Regions from separate parts of the Vibrio jasicida 090810c genome, predicted to be linked through region 1. Evidence: predicted binding sites of a transcription regulator. Region 1 holds the regulator's gene; each other region holds the start of a gene.
What was found. The regulator CRP, encoded in region 1, controls carbon source genes, mostly activating them, when cyclic AMP is high. The targets are predictions, from matches to a motif close to TGTGANNNNNNTCACA.
Positions count from the first base shown of each region.

Region 1 (4,192 bases):
GATACACCGGATGGTGACTTCCTCGATTTGGCGTGGTCCCAGCAGCCAGATTCCGAAGCTGCACGCAACAAACCAATCTTCGTCCTCTTTCATGGCTTGGAAGGCTGCTTCTACAGCCCGTATGCGAACGGTTTGATGAACGCCTTCTCTAAATCGGGTTGGCTTTCAGTGATGATGCACTTTCGTGGTTGCAGTGGTAAGCCAAACAAGAAAGCCCGCGCCTATCATTCTGGCGAAGTAACGGATGCTCGTTTCTTTCTTGAGCAGCTCAATCAGCAGTTCCCCAACAATCCAAAAATCGCAGTAGGGATCTCCCTCGGCGGTAACATGCTGGCGAACTATTTAGCTAAGTACAAAGGTGACCCGATCTTGAGTGCCGCGACGATTGTCTCTGCACCGCTTGATTTAGCGGCATGTGCCAATCGTATTGAGCAAGGCTTCTCGAAGGTCTATCGACGTTACTTACTCTCTTCACTAAAGCGTAATGCACTGCAAAAGCATGACTTAATCCAAGGCGAACTCGCACTGTCGTATAACTCGATCAAACGTGTGACTCGCTTGTATGAGTTCGACGACTTGATCACAGCCCCTCTGCATGGCTTTAAAGACGCACAAGATTATTACGATCAATGTTCTGGCTTAAGCAAACTGCAACAGATCACTCTACCGACGCTGATAATCCACGCAAAAGACGATCCGTTTATGACGGAAGAAGTGATCCCGAAATTTGTGTTGCCAGATAACATCGATTACCGACTTTATGAGCATGGGGGGCATGTGGGTTTTCTTACGGGAACCGCTCTCAAACCAAAGTTTTGGTTAGAAGAAGCCCTACCTGCTTATTACGAAAGTATCGCTGCGGAGTACCTTTCTGCTGTATCCGTGCCACGAACACAGTAAACTACTTAGGCGCGCCAGACTCCAACCCAAGGCGCGCTTAAACATCATAAAAGTTTGAGGTATTTATGGTCATCCCTTGGCAAGACATCGCGCCAGAAACGCTGGAAAATTTGATTCGTGAATTCGTACTACGTGAAGGCACCGACTATGGCTCGGTCGAAGTTTCACTGCAAAGTAAAATCGATCAGGTCAAATACCAATTAGAAAAAGGTGAAGCAATCATCGTCTTTTCTGAGCTACATGAAACAGTAGATATTCAATTAAAAGCAAAGTTTTAGACCCTTCACATTTTACCGTATCCCACTCGATGACAAGGGCTTGTTACGTGCTATAGTGGGTTATCGACCGTGCAGCATACGCATGCTGCACTTTACAGGTAAGTAATTTTCGACAAGGTTTGTCATGTCAGCTAAACATCCAATCATTGCGGTTACTGGTTCATCCGGTGCCGGTACCACCACCACATCTGAAGCCTTCCGCAAGATGTTCAATATGATGAACGTCAAACCTGCATGGGTCGAAGGCGATAGCTTTCACCGTTTTACTCGTCCAGAAATGGACGTCGAAATCCGTAAAGCCCGCGAGCAAGGCAAACACATCAGTTACTTTGGTCCACAAGCCAATGACTTTCCGGGGTTAGAAGAGTTCTTTCGTCAGTTTGGTGAAGATGGCACTGGCAGCGTGCGCCGTTATCTGCACACCTTTGATGAAGCGGTCCCATATAACCAAATGCCGGGCACCTTTACACCTTGGCAAGATCTGCCAGAAAACAGTGATGTCTTGTTCTACGAAGGCTTGCATGGTGGCGTGGTGGATGGCGATGTCAATGTGGCACGTCACGTCGACTTTCTAATTGGCATGGTGCCAATCGTCAACTTAGAATGGATTCAAAAGTTCGTTCGTGACACGCGCGATCGTGGCCACTCAAGAGAAGCGGTCATGGATTCGATCGTGCGCTCAATGGATGACTACCTAAACTACATCACCCCGCAGTTCTCTCGAACGCACATCAACTTTCAGCGTGTCCCAACGGTGGATACATCCAACCCACTCAATGCCAAAGGCATACCAAGTTTAGATGAGAGTTTTGTTGTCATACGCCTTCGCGGCATAAAGAATGTCGACTTTCCTTATTTACTGGCAATGATTGATGGCTCATTCATGTCTCGCCACAATACTATTGTGGTACCGGGCGGTAAGATGAGCTTTGCAATGGAGCTCATAGTAAGGCCGATTCTGCAGCAACTTATCGAAACAGGGAAAATTGGCTAAAAACCTTGCCATCGTAGTGTTTACTTTTCATACCGTGATCATGTGCACAGTTTTGCTTACAAAATCTCAATGATGGCACGATTAAAATCAAGAAATCGTTTTCGAAAAAGGATACTATTTCTAACCGAAACACAAGAGAGCTTGCAGCATATAAAAAGTGCTCTTATTCTAGTAGGCCAATTCAGGCTTAGCTAAAATATGGATAGCGCAAGCGTACCCTGCAGAGGAAGTGAGATATTATGGTTCTAGGTAAACCTCAAACCGACCCAACATTAGAGTGGTTTCTTTCACACTGTCATATTCATAAGTACCCATCAAAAAGCACGCTAATTCACGCGGGCGAAAAAGCAGAGACTTTGTACTACATCGTTAAAGGCTCTGTTGCGGTTCTTATCAAAGACGAAGAAGGTAAGGAAATGATCCTTTCTTACCTAAACCAGGGCGACTTCATTGGTGAACTTGGTCTATTCGAAGAAGACCAAGAGCGTACAGCTTGGGTTCGCGCTAAATCTCCTTGTGAAGTGGCTGAGATTTCTTTCAAGAAATTCCGTCAACTTATCCAAGTTAACCCAGACATCCTAATGCGTCTTTCTGCGCAGATGGCTCGTCGTCTACAAGTTACTAGCCAAAAAGTGGGTGACCTAGCGTTCCTAGACGTAACTGGTCGTATCGCTCAGACTCTTCTGAACCTTGCTAAACAGCCAGATGCGATGACGCACCCAGACGGCATGCAAATCAAGATCACTCGTCAAGAAATCGGTCAAATCGTTGGCTGTTCTCGTGAGACAGTAGGTCGTATCTTGAAGATGCTAGAAGAGCAGAACCTAATTTCTGCGCACGGTAAAACTATCGTTGTTTACGGGACTCGTTAATCTCGATTAACGTTTAAAAAATTTAAAAGCCACCAAATGCAAGTTTGGTGGCTTTTTTGTTTTTTGGGAATCGGGAACGGAAAACAAAGAGCCGAGAATTGGGAACACTGCATTCCGAGATCGGACTTCATCCTCCGAGATATAGCCCTCTCAGATTCCGAGAGTTAAAACCTCCCGCAGCGAAGCATTCCGGCATCTAGAGGGCGTAGCCCGTTCTCGCCTCTTCTTTAACCGTTGGTGCTTTCGAAGATCTTATCTGCCGATGCAGCCACAAATCCTGGGTACAACTCACCGTTATCCATTGGATAGCGCTTAGCAAACTCGTAGAAGCCTCCAGGAATCACCTCAACACCTTCAGTAAAGGTCACTGGCACTTTGTCTGCCATGGTCGATGATTGCTCTAGTAACACCTCCGGCGTGCCTTTTACTTCACCGCCATTCTCGTTGATGGTGAACCCTACTTTACGTAGGTGGTCGTTCACTTGCTTTACTTCTTCATGCTGGTTGAGTTGATTCACACTCACTGTGAAGTGGTTTGCTCCGTAACCGTGCGCGGCAAGCCAAGAACCGTATTCACTCTCTTTCGCCAAGGTTTGGAAGTCAGCGTAACTGAGGTTCCACAAACGTCCGCCGTATAAGAAATCACTGCCGGTCAGTTTAGAAGCATCAACCTGCTCTACCAATTTATGAACAATGGCCTGTAGCTCCGGTGAGCACTCATCCACTTTCAATTCACTGATGAAGACTTTTGGTTGTTTTGGATCTGGGTGCTCAAAATGTTTTGCTACCAGCTTTTTGCTTTCAAATACGTAGTCACCACAGGCTTTGTAGCCCACCGCCAAGAATGGCTTCGCTAACGTTTCAATGCCTAGGGGATCGACATTAAACGTACGTAGAGCAATATGGTCATTAATCAGAGGCTCATCTTCTTGAAGAAGTTGATGGACTTTAGCAGCGGAAGGACAAAGACGTTTAATGTAGTCTTGCCATAGCGATTCAAATAACACATCGGGCGTCATAACGACTCCTTGTTATGCAATGTAGAGTTAGGGGTAAGAGAAGTTGACCGCTCGTTCACAGCCCGGAGGCTGTCCAGAATCACGAACGAGCGGTCATCAACCTGTGACGGTATGTGTGGCATAAGTGCC
Region 1 covers NZ_CP025792.1:2,558,646-2,562,837, reverse strand. The annotation lists gene C1S73_RS12225 (hydrolase) at 1-900, shown strand, start outside; gene C1S73_RS12220 (YheU family protein) at 966-1,178, shown strand; gene C1S73_RS12215 (phosphoribulokinase) at 1,303-2,172, shown strand; gene crp (cAMP-activated global transcriptional regulator CRP) at 2,412-3,044, shown strand; gene C1S73_RS12205 (DUF1338 domain-containing protein) at 3,272-4,063, opposite strand.

Region 2 (4,192 bases), 800 kb from region 1:
GAAAGCTTGCTGACGATGCAACAAACGCTCTGGAGAAGGTTGGCTGAACTGGTTGCTCGCATCTGGCAGCTTCTTCAAGCTCAGCAGGTTTTCTTCTACCCACTTCTCGTAAGGCTGCGCTGTTGCGATGGTGTCTTTCACTTCTTCATCAGAGATGATGCGACCTTGCTCTAGATCTGCAACGAAGATACGACCTGGTTGTAGACGACCGCGGAACTCTACGTTCTCTGGTTCAATATCCACAACACCAGATTCAGATGCCATCACTAGGAAGTTGTCTTTGGTCACTGTGTAGCGAGAAGGGCGCAAACCGTTACGGTCTAGTGTCGCACCAACTTGAACACCATCAGTAAAACATACTGAAGCAGGACCATCCCATGGTTCCATGATGTTCGCGTGGTACTGATAGAACGCGCGACGTTTAGGATCCATGTTTTTGTTTTCTTGCCATGCTTCTGGGATCATCATCATCAATGCGTGTGGCAGGCTGCGACCAGAAAGAACTAGGAGCTCAAGTGCCATGTCAAAGTTAGATGAATCCGAGCTGCCTTCCTGACAGATTGGAAGAAGCATGTCGATTTCAGCCTGAGTAAACAGGTCTGATTCTAGGATTGCTTCACGGGCTTTCATCCAGTTCAAGTTACCGCGAACTGTATTGATTTCACCGTTGTGGGCAATGTAACGGAAAGGCTGTGCAAGACGCCATTTCGGGAAGGTGTTGGTAGAGAAACGAGAGTGTACCAGTGCCAGTGCGGTCACCATGGTCGGGTTTTGCAGATCAAGGAAGTACTGAGGTACTTGCTCGGTTGTTAACTGACCTTTGTACACCAATGTCTTGTAAGACATTGAGTTAATGTAGAAGTCGTCACCAATGTTCGAAACGCTTTCTAGGCAAACACGTACAGTGTAGTTACGAAGTACGTACAGTTTGCGCTCTAGCTCTTCAGGTGTGATGCCAGGACCGCCAGAGATAAACACATGCTCAAACTGAGGCTCTGTACTTAGTGGGTCTGCACCGATCATTGAGTTGTCGGTTGGCAGTACTCGGTAGCCGATAACTTCAAGATCTAGACGCTGTGCGTTACGTTCTAGAATGTCACGGCATTGTTCGCGTTTGTATTCGTCTTTCGGGAAAAGAACGACACCAACACCATACTTTTCAAACGAAGGCAGTTTAATGCCTAGCTTAACGGCTTCTTCTAATAGGAATTCATGAGGTTTCTGTAGCAAGATACCTGCGCCATCACCGCTACATGGGTCACAGCCTTGACCACCACGGTGTTCCATGCGAGCCAGCATATCTAGTGCTTGAGTCACTACTTCATGAGATTTACGGTTTTTAAGGTGAGCAACAAAACCGATACCACAAGCGTCATGCTCCAGCTCCGGAGTGTACAGACCCTGTGAATTTTGCTCTCTATCTACCATAGATACATCCTTCCAGTTCAATGTCGACGCAAGAATCCCAGACAGATCTTGGCTGTCTTAGGTACGCTCTGTGCGTCTTGTCCTTTATATTTATGATTCGAAACCGACCTAGGTTGGTCAGTTTTGATTCCTTTCCGTATCTCGCAGGAAAAATTTTGCGAGAAAAACAATCCTTGGTGATATCCCTTTATTTATTATCACTATCTAGTGATTTATATCGGTGGGAGCGGGGTATCGCCGACAATTCCCGCAGTTGTCATTGTAATAAAAGTCACAAAAACAGCGGGGTTGTGTAAGTATCCTACAATTTTGTGACTTCGTAATGCAATGAAAAGTCGCTTTTGTGACCCAATTTTTTCGTTTAAATATGCACTTTTTGTTTAACAATTGCGCAACATGGCAGCTTTTAGGTTGGTTTTATGCAGTTTTATTGATTTCAAACCATTATGCTCTTGTTTGAATTGACTAGAATTATTTGTTTTTTCTTGCAGGGATGTAATTTATTTACATAGATCGTAGTGAGATTTATTACGGTTTACGATTGGTGAGAATCTATGCAGTTACATGAGTTGGTCAACACACTAGGTCAAGACCTTCAGCGTCGTTACGGCGAAAAAGTCCATAAGCTGACTTTACATGGTGGCTTTAGCTGCCCAAACCGCGACGGCACCATTGGTCGAGGCGGTTGCACGTTTTGTAATGTCGCGTCCTTTGCGGATGAAGAAGTCCAGATCAAAAGCATTCATGATCAATTGAAAGATCGTGCGGGAGAGATCCATCGTGCGAAAAAGTACCTTGCTTACTTCCAAGCCTATACCAGCACATACGCGGAAGTGCAGGTATTGAAAAATATGTATGAAGAAGCTCTTAAGGCCGCTGACATCGTGGGGTTGTGTGTAGGCACTCGTCCAGATTGTGTTCCTGATGCCGTATTGGATCTGTTGTCGGATTATGTCAATCAAGGTTATGAGATCTGGTTGGAATTGGGCCTTCAAACTGCCAAGAACGACACACTTAAGCGAATCAACCGAGGTCACGATTTTGAATGCTATGCTGATATCACCAAACGCGCTCGTGCGCTAGGCATCAAAGTATGTGCTCATCTTATTGTTGGCTTACCAAAAGAAACACGCAGCGATAACATTGAAACACTGCGTAAAGTCCTTGAAGTAGGCACTGATGGCATCAAGTTGCATGGCTTGCATATTGTTGATGGTAGCACGATGGCAAAGGCATGGCGTGCTGGAAAACTAGAAGCTCCAGAATTGGAAGAGTATGTAGCGATTGCCAGTGAAATGATCCGTATGACCCCTAAAGAGGTGATTTATCATCGTGTCTCTTCGGCTGCACGTCGCCCAACATTGCTCTCCCCGCTGTGGTGTGAAAACCGTTGGCTTGCGATGACAGAGATAGGAAGAGCTTTGGATCGCGAGGGGGCTCAGGGCAGTTTGAATGGTGACCCTTTCATCTATAGTAAGCCAGAATTAAAGGCAGATTGATCGATTAATAACTGGTATATTTTTCCCGATTTGCATTAAAGGTCGGAAAAATGGATCAGTTACTCGATTGGTTATGGGATGGGTGGGGCAACTACGAATTTGTAGTCCTGCTCTTTTTCGTGTTTGCCGTTGCCGTTACATTAATTTATTTACGTTTTCAAACCGCTTTAAAGTACGTTGTTACTGATTCTCCTTATCCTGTGCTTGTGGTTGATGCTAACCATGGGCAGCTTCTGTTATCCAACCATCCCGCGATGCAACTATTGGGTATTCGTCCTTTAGGTTCTGGTTTCCTTTATCCGGCTTCATTTAATTTAGATGAACTTGTCGTATTGCTTGATAGCTTTTCAAGCCAACAATTTCGCCAGCAAATTTTTGACTGGCGTTTATCCGATGGTGAAAGCATCAAAGTTGAATTATCTGGTCGAAAGAGCTTACTGCGTAGGCAAAGAGTATGGATTCTGTATGCTCAAAGTCATCAAATGACCCAGAAAGATCAGCAACAAGAACTGGCCCAACTAAACATTGCTCGTTCTGCCTTGGACTCGTTGTCTGAATTGATTTGTTTGCAAGATCAACAAGGCAAAGTACTGACCACTAACCGCGCGTTTGATCAATTTTGGCAAGGTCGAGAAAACGAAGCATGCACTTCAAAATCCAGTTCGATGTCTGCTAGAAAAAGTGACCGTCGTTGGACAACGGATCCTCAAGGACGCAGTTGTTTGCTAGAAGTGAATCAGAATTCACTAGTGTCTCAAACTGGGGAAATGATAGGGACGCTGTCAATTAGCCATGATGTAACTGAATGGCATAAGATGCAGCAAAACTTACGTGATGAAATGGAGCGTCGTAAAGATACGGAAGTGGCTCTGGCTCAACGTGACACCATTCTTCAGACCATTTTGGACGCCAGTCCAGATTCGATCGGTATCTTCAATGAAAACATGGTGTATCAAGCGTGTAATAAGCCGTTTGTGAATGCTTTAGGGATTCCAGATGTTTCAGACCTAATTGGAAAGCGTCTACAAGATGTGATCCCTGAAGATATTTACATCCGCCTAGAAGCCAGTGATCTTCAGGCTTTACAGCAAACTCACCCCGTGCGTTATATCGACAAAGTGACCAGTACCGACGGTTATTACACATGGTTTGATGTGGTGAAGTCACCCTTTAAAGATAAAGCTTCTGGTACCAATGGTGTGCTGATCATGGCTCGCGATATTTCTGAGCGTTATCTTGCGGAGCAGAAACTGGAAGAAGCCAAC
Region 2 covers NZ_CP025792.1:1,755,070-1,759,261, reverse strand. The annotation lists gene gltB (glutamate synthase large subunit) at 1-1,428, opposite strand, end outside; gene mnmL (tRNA modification radical SAM protein MnmL/YtqA) at 1,983-2,927, shown strand; gene C1S73_RS08255 (sensor domain-containing diguanylate cyclase) at 2,978-4,192, shown strand, end outside.
Region 2: gltB (glutamate synthase large subunit) is a predicted target of CRP. The motif match lies at 1,689-1,704, and genes of this name have one in related genera.

Region 3 (4,192 bases), 510 kb from region 1:
GTCGCCTTCTATTGTCAGCCAGTATCTACAAAACAAGCTGTCAGGAACACGGGTTAGCCAGCGCTTCCTTGCCGGACAAGTGAACTTCTGTACTCTGATGCCGATGCGCTCGATCCCATTTAGAACCGTGTGTCTACTTGGTATGAACGATGGTGTTTACCCGCGCTCAATGCCACCAGAAGGTTTTGACTTAATGACAGGGCGCACGAAACCGGGCGACCGTTCACGCCGAGACGATGACCGTTACCTATTCTTAGAAGCAGTGCTGTCTGCACAGCAAAGTTTGTACATCAGTTACGTTGGGCGTTCTATCCAAGATAACACCGAGCGCGTGCCGTCTGTTCTGGTGTCGGAGTTGATGGAATATTGCCATCAGAACTACTGCCTAGATAGCGATCAAGACCAGCCTGTCGATGACTCGGGAGATAAACTACTCAATGAGTTAGTGAATGTGCATGCCATGGTGCCATTCAGCCCAAGTGCATTCCAAGGTTCTCACTCAAGCTATGCCAAAGAGTGGATTCCAGCTGCGTTGACCCAAAGCAATCAATCGCAAGGTCATGCTCGTGGCGAGTTTAACCGCGCATTGGATGATTACTTGCTTGGCGCAACCTTCCCAATCGAGTTGGACTTGGTGGAATTACAACGCTTCTGGCGTTTGCCAGTTCAGTATTTCTTTAACCGCCGTTTGAAAGTGATGTTCGAGCCGCCATTGCCTGTGATGGAAGATGACGAGCCCTTTGTATTAGGCGGCTTAGAAAGCTATCAAATGCGCGATGAGTTACTAGAAACCTTACTCGAAACCGCCATTACTCAACCGTCCGCAAAAGCAGATGTACTCAAGCACTTTATGAGTGAGCAACGCGCACAGGGCAAATTACCGGTTGGCGCATTTGGTGATATCGAGTTTGAAACCAACCGCGTGCAAGCGGAAGTGCTGGTGGATAAGTTGGCGTTCTTATCCGGTGCGCCGCAAGACGATTTAGAAATCGACCTTACCTTCGATGTGCTTGGTGACGGAAAAAATATCCGTCTAACCGGTTGGTTAACTCAATGCTATCAATCTGGGTTGATTCGCTACCGCAGTGGTAAAGTTCGTGCGCAGGATTACCTTGCTGCATGGATTGATCATCTTGCTATGTCTGCCTCTGGTCACGCTAGAAAGACCCACGTTATCGGTTATGACCGCAAGGAAGGCGCGGTGCATTTGGTTTACCCAGCAATGGCAGACACTGCGCAAGCGAAACAACTGCTTGCTGAATTAGTACGTCTGTTTTTTGAAGGCATGACCAAGCCATTACCATATTTCCCGAAAACAGCACTGGCGTGTGTCGAGGCGGGCTTTAGTCGTGGCCACTGGGCTGATGACGAAGAGAAATCGCTAAAGAAAATGGCGGACGCATTCAATGATGGTTACATGAGCCCAGGCGAAGGAAACAATGCGTATATTTCGCGTATTTGGTCGGCTTGGAATAATGAGCTTGCAGCAGAAGTTCGCACACTGACTGCATTGGTTCTTCAAGGCGCAAGATTGACGGCGATGGATGCTGAAGATAATAAATAAGTTGGAATGATTAAGGATGAAAAGGAGTAGGGTGGCCGCCAGAAAATCATTATTTTTTGTAGGGCGTTCGCTGTACGGCCACAAGGTCAGAGGGACCATGATTCGTTTGAGTGTAGCTGCCTGAAAGGCTTGGCTTATCTCGTGAGGCGCATACTAGCGGTTGAAGATCAGGATAACCGTGAGTGAGATCCCACTAACCTCTAAATATTCCAACTTGTTAGACATATAAATAGAATTTTTAACGACAGATCACAGTTCGGTCAGTCGATAATCCGGAGAGATTCAGCGTTATGGCGCAAATGTCAGTTCCAACTCCACTGCAAACCATGACTTTTCCACTGCATGGTGCAAGGTTAATTGAAGCATCGGCTGGTACGGGTAAAACCTTTACCATCGCGGGTTTGTATCTGCGACTCCTACTAGGGCATGGCACGACAGATACCAAACACCGCGTGCCGTTGACCGTGGATCAAATTCTGGTGGTGACCTTTACCGAAGCCGCAACGGCGGAGCTGCGTGATCGTATTCGTGCGCGTATTCATGATGCGAGGATCGCATTCGCTCGCAGTAAAAGCTCAGATCCTGTGATTCAACCTTTGTTGGAAGAAATCGAGGATCATAAGCAAGCCGCTGAGATCCTATTGCAAGCAGAGCGCCAGATGGATGAAGCCGCGGTGTACACCATTCACGGTTTCTGCCAACGCATGCTGACGCAAAACGCATTCGAATCCGGTAGTCGCTTCAACAATGAGTTTGTAACGGACGAAAGCCACCTCAAAGCGCAAGTGGTTGCCGATTACTGGCGTCGTAACTTCTACTGTCTGCCATTCGCTTTGGCAGGAGAAGTACGCCAACTCTGGGGCTCGCCATCAGATCTGTTGTATGACATCAGCAACTACCTCACAGGCGCGCCGCTAAGTCTCTCTGTTCCTGCAATGCAAGGTAGCCTTGCCGATTTGCATGAGCAAAACCTAAAGCAAATTGATGTTTTGAAAGCCCAGTGGCGTGATAGCCAAGAGGATTTCCTCGCGTTGATTTCTGATTCTGACGTCAACAAACGCAGCTACACCAAAAAGTCTTTACCGACGTGGTTAGAGGCGGTCAACGCTTGGGCTGCGACAGAAACCACGGGCTATGACTATCCAGATAAGCTGGAGAAGTTCGCCCAGAATGTGTTACTTGAGAAAACCCCGAAAGGCACTGCGCCACAGCACCCTGTGTTTGAGGCGATTGAAGCTTTCCTTGCCAACCCAATCAGTTTAAAAGCGCCGCTATTGGCTCATGCGATTGAGCATTGTCGCGTAATGTTGGCAAAAGCAAAAAATCAGAAGCAATGGTTGTCATTTGATGACTTGTTGACTCAGCTTTCTGCCTCGATTGATACCGATGAAACCGCACTACTGACAGAGCGTATTCGCACGCTTTATCCGGTTGCGATGATCGATGAATTCCAAGATACCGACCCACTGCAATACAGTATTTTCAGTCGCATTTATTTGAATAATCCTGAGTGCGGTTTGTTTATGATCGGTGACCCGAAACAGGCGATTTACGGTTTCCGTGGTGCGGACATCTTTACCTACATCAAGGCGCGTAACCAAGTTAGTGCTCACTACACGCTTGGCACCAACTGGCGCTCAAGTGCCGATATGGTATTGGCAGTGAACCAGATTTTTGCTCTGCCAGATAGCCCGTTTATTTATGACTCCGACATTCCATTCCACCCTGTGGATTACAGCCCAAGCGCTGACAAACGCGTTTGGACCATGGGTGGTCAAAAGCAACCTGCACTGACTTATTGGCTGCAAGAAGCGGAAGATAAACCATTGCCAAAAGGTGAATACCTCACCGCCATGGCAGAGGCGACAGCGAGCCAAATTCAAACCATTTTGACCGCAGCGCAACAAGGCCAAGCGTGCTTGGTTAATGGCGAAAAACAGAAGCCAGTGAAAGCGGGCGACATTGCAGTATTGGTGCGAACGGGTAGCGAAGGTCGCATGGTCAAACAGGCGTTAGCAGACCAAGGCATTGCCAGTGTGTACCTTTCTAACCGCGATAGCGTGTTTACTAGCTCTGTGGCGCAAGACTTACAGCGTTTGCTGCAAGCGGTATTAACACCAGAAAACGACAGAGCATTGCGCGCCAGCCTAGCATCAGAATTATTCGCTCTGGATGCAGCCAGTTTAGACGCCCTCAATAACGACGAAACCGTGTGGGAAAATGTGGTTAACGAGTTCAAAGAATACCGTAAGCTTTGGGTGCAACGTGGTGTGCTACCTATGCTGCGAGCAGTGATCAGTAAACGCCATATTGCTGAGCGTCTGCTAGAAGAAGAGGCGAGCTCACAAAGCGAAAACGGTGAGCGAGTACTTACCGATCTGATGCACATTGGTGAACTATTGCAGCAAGCGAGTAACGAATTAGACAGCGACCACGGTTTGCTGCGTTGGTTAGCGCAATCCATCAGCGATGCAGAACATGGGCTAGGTGGCAGCGATGACCAAATTCAGCGTTTGGAATCAGAGCGTAACTTGGTGCAAATCGTCACCATTCACAAATCCAAAGGTCTGGAATATGACTTGGTCTTTCTGCCATTTGTGTTTGGTTACCGAGAAGCAAGTGAAGCCA
Region 3 covers NZ_CP025792.1:3,072,218-3,076,409, forward strand. The annotation lists gene recC (exodeoxyribonuclease V subunit gamma) at 1-1,564, shown strand, start outside; gene recB (exodeoxyribonuclease V subunit beta) at 1,855-4,192, shown strand, end outside.
Region 3: recB (exodeoxyribonuclease V subunit beta) is a predicted target of CRP. The motif match lies at 1,742-1,757, and genes of this name have one in related genera.